2 regions of the Ensifer sp. Root954 genome follow, and region 1 is predicted to be linked to the other one. Evidence: predicted binding sites of a transcription regulator. Region 1 holds the regulator's gene; the other holds the start of a gene.

Region 1 (3,404 bases):
TCAGCAGCAGCGCCTCTGCATCGCGCGTGCCGTCGCCGTCAGCCCGGAAGTCATCCTCATGGACGAGCCGTGCTCGGCTCTCGATCCGATCGCGACCGCCAAGGTCGAAGAGCTCATCCACGAGCTGCGCACGAACTTCACGATCGTCATCGTGACCCACTCGATGCAGCAGGCCGCCCGCGTTTCGCAGCGCACCGCCATGTTCCACCTCGGCAATCTCGTCGAGGAGAACGACACCGACAAGATGTTCACCAATCCGGATGACCAGCGCACCCAGGATTACATCATGGGCCGCTTCGGCTGAGGCCGCATAAGGCTGCAACAGTAACTGCAAAGCGCCCGTAAGGATCGACGATCATGTCCATGCATATCATGTCCGCCTATGACGAAGAACTGAAGTACCTGACGCGCCGCATCTCGGAGATGGGCGGCCTCGCCGAACAGATGGTCGCCGAGTCCGTTCGCGCGCTGGTCAACTCCGACCTGGCTCTCGCACAGAAGGTGATCTCGGACGACACCGTCCTCGACGACGCCGAGCGCCAGATCGGTGAGAAGGCGATCGTCACGATCGCCAAGCGTCAGCCGGTCGCCGCCGACCTGCGTGAGATCATGGGGTCGATCCGCATCGCCTCCGATCTGGAACGCGTCGGCGACCTCGGCAAGAACACCGCCAAGCGCGTGATCGCGGTCGCCGGCTCCGGCATTCCGCGCAAGCTCGCCCGTGGCCTCGAGCATCTGGCAGAGCTCGCTCTCGTCCAGCTCAAGGAAGTGCTCGACGTCTACGCCTCGCGCTCGCCGGAAAAGGCCAACAGCATCCGCGAGCGTGACGAGGAGATCGACGCGATCTACACCTCGCTGTTCCGCGAGCTCTTGACCTACATGATGGAAGATCCGCGCAACATCACGCCCTGCACGCATCTTCTGTTCTGCGCCAAGAACATCGAGCGCATCGGCGACCACGCGACCAATATCGCTGAGACGATCTATTACATGGCGACGGGTGCTCAGCCGGAAGGCGAGCGTCCGAAGGATGACACCACGTCGACGCTGGGCTCGGTCAACGACTGAGCGCCAAGCGCGCCGTAAGCATGCATGCCCTTTGAAATCTGATCCGGTCGCGGCTTCGGTCGCGGCCCCGAATTCCTGTATCTGAAGCATGTGGTTTTCGCCCCGCCTTTGAAAACGGCGGATGTGCTCCAGATTTAGAGTGTCTGAGCGCCGGCCGGGCCGATGAGCCCAAAGGCCGCCCGCGGTAAGGAGACGTTACCTGATGTTGCCAAAAATCGCCGTAGTCGAAGACGAAGAGGCGCTGAGCGTTCTGCTGCGTTACAATCTGGAAGCCGAGGGCTTCGACGTCGATACGATCCTGCGGGGCGACGAGGCGGAGATCCGGCTTCAGGAGCGGCTGCCCGACCTGCTTATCCTCGACTGGATGCTGCCCGGTGTTTCCGGCATTGAACTTTGCCGTCGGCTGCGCCAGCGTCCGGAGACCGAACGTCTGCCGATCATCATGCTGACGGCGCGCGGCGAGGAAAGCGAGCGCGTCCGGGGTCTGGCGACCGGTGCCGACGACTACGTGGTCAAGCCCTTCTCGACGCCGGAGCTGATGGCGCGTGTCAAGGCGATGCTGCGCCGGGCAAAGCCCGAGGTGCTCTCGACGCTGCTTCGCTGCGGCGACATCGAACTCGACCGCGAGACCCACCGCGTTCATCGCCGCAGCCGCGAAGTGCGCCTCGGCCCGACCGAGTTCCGTCTTCTGGAGTTCCTCATGTCCTCGCCGGGCCGCGTCTTCTCTCGCTCGCAGCTTCTGGATGGCGTCTGGGGTCATGACATCTATGTCGACGAGCGCACCGTCGACGTGCATGTCGGTCGTCTGCGCAAGGCTCTGAACTTCTCGAACATGCCCGACGTCATCCGCACCGTTCGCGGCGCCGGCTATTCGCTCGAAAGCTGAGCGGTCTGAAAGTCGCCAACAAAAAAAAGGGGCCGATCGGCCCCTTCCTTTATCAATGCGGTCCAGCTTCTTAGCGGGCCCTGCGGCGCTCCCCCGACGGCTGGTAGGCCAGCCGCGCATGGAAGGTGCAGTAAGGCGAGGCTTCCGGGGAATCGTTGCCGCAGAAGTGAAACTCTTCCTTCAGCGGGTCGCCGATCGGCCACTTGCAGGTGCGCTCGGTGAGCTGGGTCAGCTCGAGGCGGCGCGACATCGGCACGACAACGTCGGTGCGGGTGCTGAAATCCTGCTCGGCAACGAGATCGACTTCGATTTCTTCCTTCAGAACGACAGCGCCGGCCGCGCGTGCAACCGGGCGGGTCGAAACGCGCGAAGCGTAGTTCGGCGCGCGCGGTGCCGAAGTCGGGCGCTTCGGACGGGCCGCCGTCGTGGTGCTGCCACCGGCCTTGGCGCGACCTGGCAGGCTCAGGCGGTGAACCTTGCCGATGACAGCGTTACGGCTGACGCCGCCGAGCTGTGCCGCGATCTGGCTTGCGCTCAGGCCCTCGGACCAAAGCTTCTTCAGTTTCTCCACCCGCTCGTCAGTCCAGTTCATTTCTGCACTCTCCGTTCTCAGCGTTGGGGATGGCAGAATCCCTCACCGCACCCCGGCTAAACCCCGGGGTTGCAAACGCGATAACTCTTTTGGTGACTAGGTCCGCCGCATGCGTCTAGTAATTGAATGTTAACGTACTGACCGCTGGACTCTGTGGCAAGAGTCCCGGGAATCAGGCCGAATCGATTTCGTAGTTTTCCCCAACTTGCTCGGCCAGCGTTGCATTTTTGCAAGCCCTCCCGGACGATTTTTCTGCTGCCAGGAATCGACCCTTCATGTTGCGCTGCAAGGCTTGGTTTTGTTGACATTGCAGCGCGAAATGGGAATAGTGCCTGCGCCGCCGAAAGGCGGCATTTTTGATTTTTATCGGCCCGCGTGAGGCGCGGGATCGATGTCGATCTGGAGTGAAGGAGAGCCTCGCATGACTGCAACCACGCCGCTTTACGATACCTACATGCGCGCGCCGTTGCGTTTCGAGCGAGGAGAGGGCGCCTGGCTGATCGCTGAAGACGGCACGCGTTATCTCGATTTCGGTGCCGGCGTTGCCGTGAACTCGCTCGGCCACGCGCACCCGCACCTGGTCGAAGCGCTGAAGGCGCAGGCCGACAAGGTCTGGCACCTGTCCAACCTTTATGAAATTGCGGGCCAGGAAAGCCTCGGCCGCCGGCTGACGGCGGTGACCTTTGCCGACAAGGTCTTCTTCACCAATTCGGGCGCGGAAGCGCTGGAATGCGCCATCAAGACGGCACGGCGTTACCACTTCTCCAAGGGCCACCCGGAGAAGTTCCACGTCATCACCTTCGAAGGCGCCTTCCACGGCCGCACGATCGCGACGATCGCCGCCGGTGGTCAGCAGAA
Region 2 (3,404 bases), on a different contig from region 1:
TGTCCGGTATGGGCTCGTTCCTGATCATGGGTCTGTTCGGCGTCATCATCGCGTCGATCGTCAACATCTTCCTCGCCTCTTCGGCGCTCGCCTTCGCGATCAGCGTGATCGGCGTGCTGATCTTCGCAGGCCTCACCGCCTACGACACGCAGAAGATCAAGGAAATGTACTACGAAGCCGATGACAGCACCGTTGCCGGCCGCAAGGCGATCATGGGCGCGCTGACGCTCTACCTCGACTTCATCAACCTGTTCATGTTCCTGCTCCAGTTCATGGGCAACCGGAACAACTAAGTCTGAACAGCACACGGAAAAGGCGGCTTCGGCCGCCTTTTTTGTTTGCTGAAGCAGCTTGAAAGCGTCCGGACTCCGTGGGAGTGAAAGGACGACGAAACCTTGGGATCAAAGTCTTTAGCCATGTCCCTGACCCTGCGCGACGCCACCCTGGCCGATCTTCCCGTTATCACCGAGATCTATCGCGAATCCGTGTTGCACGGCGTTGCGACCTACGAGATCAACCCGCCATCCGAAAAGGAGATGCGGGCCCGGTTCGAAACGATCATCGGCAGCGGCTACCCGTACATGGTTGCGGTAGACGCGGGCGGGACGATCATCGGTTATGCCTACGCATCCGGCTTCCGCACGCGCACGGCCTATCGTTTCCTGGTCGAGGATTCCATCTACCTGGCGCCGGAAGCGCGCGGCAAGGGTGCCGGCAAGGCGCTGCTGGTCGAGCTCGTCCGGCGTTGCACTGAACTCGGCTTCCGCCAGATGGTCGCGGTGATCGGCGGTGCCCATCCGGCCTCGATCGCCGTGCACCGGTCGCTCGGCTTCGAACTCCAGGGCACGATGAAAGCGACCGGCTTCAAGCATGGCCGCTGGCTCGACACGACGATCATGCAGCTCGCGCTCGGCGAGGGCCAGGCGACCGACCCGCCGGAAGACGTCTATCCGGACACCCTCTACCAGTGACCATCGCTTGCTGAAGAATGTCAGTCGGCGAAGCGCCTCGCAGCGCGCCGTAGGCAGGTCGTGCCGTTGCTGCCCGTGACGTCGGCGTGCGTCTCCTGATGGCACCCTTTCCCGGGTGGTCAGGTTTCCACCAGCCTCAGCACCTTGTCGAATACCTTGAGCACCTGGGCGAGCTCGTGACCGCGCTTCAGGATCGTGCCGTGAATGTTCAGCACGCTATAGGCGCCCTGTTTCGCGGCCAGTTTCGGGTTCTTCTCGATCCGGTAGAGCGGCATTTCGCCCGAACGCTTGAACACTGAGAAGACCGCGCGGTCCCTCAGGTGGTCGATCGCGTAGTCCCGCCACTCGCCTTCGCCGACCATACGGCCGTAGACCCACAGGATCTGATCCAATTCGCGACGATGGAAAGTGATGGGGGGAGCGTTCTTGGCGTTCTTGTATTCGTGAAGATCGACGACCACTTCGGAAGTGGTCTCGCGCTGATGGCGCGCCTCGCCTTGCGGCAAATCCGGCTCATCGGTCATCGGCAATCCGGCCTTCTGTTGTGACAGAACGATTACAGTGTGCCTGACACGAGCCGAAAAGCAAGCTGGAAGCCATGGGACGATGAGGTCATTTCTTGCCTCTGCCCCATTTCAGTCAAACCGGCGCCCCAATTCATCGCAAAACTCGCGGGCGCTGACGGACAGAGTCGTTGCCACCGTATGTCCGGTCAGATCGTCATGCTGCGGGAGTTCACCGAACGCAGTTATGGCCGGTTCGGTCCGGTAACTTCGAACCCTCAGCCCCAGCCCCTCGATGCTGCCGGGCCGAACCAACCCCTTGCGCTTCGCCGTCCCTACAATTTGCCCTGAGGGCCGGCGAGCACGGCCGCAGCGCCGATGATGGCACCCGGCGTTTCCTTGTCCTTCATCGATTGCAGCAGGATCGCGCAGCCGCTGTTTCCCGGGCGCTCGGTCAGCACCGTCGCCGGCAGCGTAAAGGACGCGGGCTGGCCGTCCCACATGCCGATCGTCTGTATGTCACGCACCGCATGCCAATAGGGGACTTCCTTGCCGCTGTTCTCCCCCTTCTCCATCTTCACGATCTTGGCGCGGTCGAAATAGACGACGACGACATTGGCCTTGCCGATGCCGCTACCGATTGTGATCTGGATTTCTTCGCCGAGGATCTTGGCGTCGACGGGAACGGCAAGCCCTTTGCCTTCCGCCTTCATCGTTTCCAGCCGCGTCTTGATTGCCTGCAGGTTGCCGCCGTTCAAGTGGTCGCGGCCGTTCAGGATTGCCTGGGGCGTGTAGACGCCGTTGCGCCCGAGCATGCGCGCATAGGCATATTGCCGCTCGGTGTTTTCCTTCGATGCCAGCGTGTCGGCCCAGCCGAGATAGTTCCAGTAGTCGACGTGATAGGCGAGCGCCACCACATCGCCCTCGTCGACCAGCGACTTCAGCGCCGCATCCGCCGGCGGACAGGACGAACAGCCCTGGCTGGTAAACAGTTCGACAACGCCCTTGACCGCCTGTTTCTCCTGCGCCCCGGCAGGGGCACCGGCGGCTGCGAGCAGCCCGAAAGCCAGTGCAACAGGGCGAATGAAAGAACGGTCTGCGGATGTCATGGCGTCACTTCGTTACCGGCCGGCGGCCTACTCCTTGTGGGGGAGTTCACTACATACGACGCCCCTGCATCAACGGGAAGTCACGTTGGAGTGAGGTGGCAAGTGAGCGCGACCCGGCACCGGATCGTCGGCAGGTGCACCTCAAAGAAAGAGCCGGGGCGCCTTTCGGCGTCCCGGCTCCAGAGCCTTGTATGCGCTCGCGCGATTAAGCGGCGAGGTCGCGCAGAACCGTCTGCAGGATGCCACCGTTGTTGACGTAGGTCACTTCATCCAGCGTATCGATACGGCAGACGAGCGTCACATCTTTCACGCTGCCGTCGCCGTAGGTTACCTTGGCAACGCGCTTTTCGCGCGGCTGGACATTGGCGAGGTTTTCGATCGTGACGATCTCATCGCCCTTGAGGCCAAGCGATTCCCAGGTCGTGCCTTCCTCGAAGACGAAGGGAATGACACCCATGCCGACGAGGTTCGAGCGGTGGATACGCTCGAAGGACTGCGCGATGACGGCCTTGACGCCGAGCAGGTTGGTGCCCTTGGCAGCCCAGTCGCGCGACGAACCGTTGCCGTATTCGACGCCGGCGAAGATGACGAGCGGAACGCCCTCTTCCTTGTACTGCATGGCGGCGTCGTAAATCGACATCTCTTCCTTGGACGGATAGTGGATGGTGTAGCCACCTTCCTTGCCGTTCGGGCCGAGCATGTGGTTGCGGATGCGGATGTTGGCAAACGTGCCGCGCATCATCACCTCATGGTTGCCACGACGCGTGCCGTACTGGTTGAAGTCGGCAACGCCGACGCCGTGACCGATGAGGTAGGCACCG

What was found. The regulator PhoB, encoded in region 1, activates phosphate uptake and scavenging genes when phosphate is short. The targets are predictions, from matches to a motif close to TGTCATNNANCTGTCAT.
Region 2: the regulator PhoB is predicted to act here: its motif matches at 1,516-1,532, upstream of ASE71_RS13050 (DUF2794 domain-containing protein).

What each region holds. Positions count from the first base shown of each region.
Region 1 is NZ_LMJM01000052.1:214,152-217,555, reverse strand. Features, by position in the region: gene pstB (phosphate ABC transporter ATP-binding protein PstB) at 1-304, shown strand, start outside; gene phoU (phosphate signaling complex protein PhoU) at 355-1,068, shown strand; gene phoB (phosphate regulon transcriptional regulator PhoB) at 1,271-1,954, shown strand; gene ASE71_RS31580 (GcrA family cell cycle regulator) at 2,025-2,546, opposite strand; gene ASE71_RS31575 (aspartate aminotransferase family protein) at 2,968-3,404, shown strand, end outside.
Region 2 is NZ_LMJM01000022.1:220,021-223,424, forward strand. Features, by position in the region: gene ASE71_RS13040 (Bax inhibitor-1/YccA family protein) at 1-293, shown strand, start outside; gene ASE71_RS13045 (GNAT family N-acetyltransferase) at 417-971, shown strand; gene ASE71_RS13050 (DUF2794 domain-containing protein) at 1,091-1,495, opposite strand; gene ASE71_RS13055 (DUF1223 domain-containing protein) at 1,810-2,583, opposite strand; gene acnA (aconitate hydratase AcnA) at 2,789-3,404, opposite strand, start outside.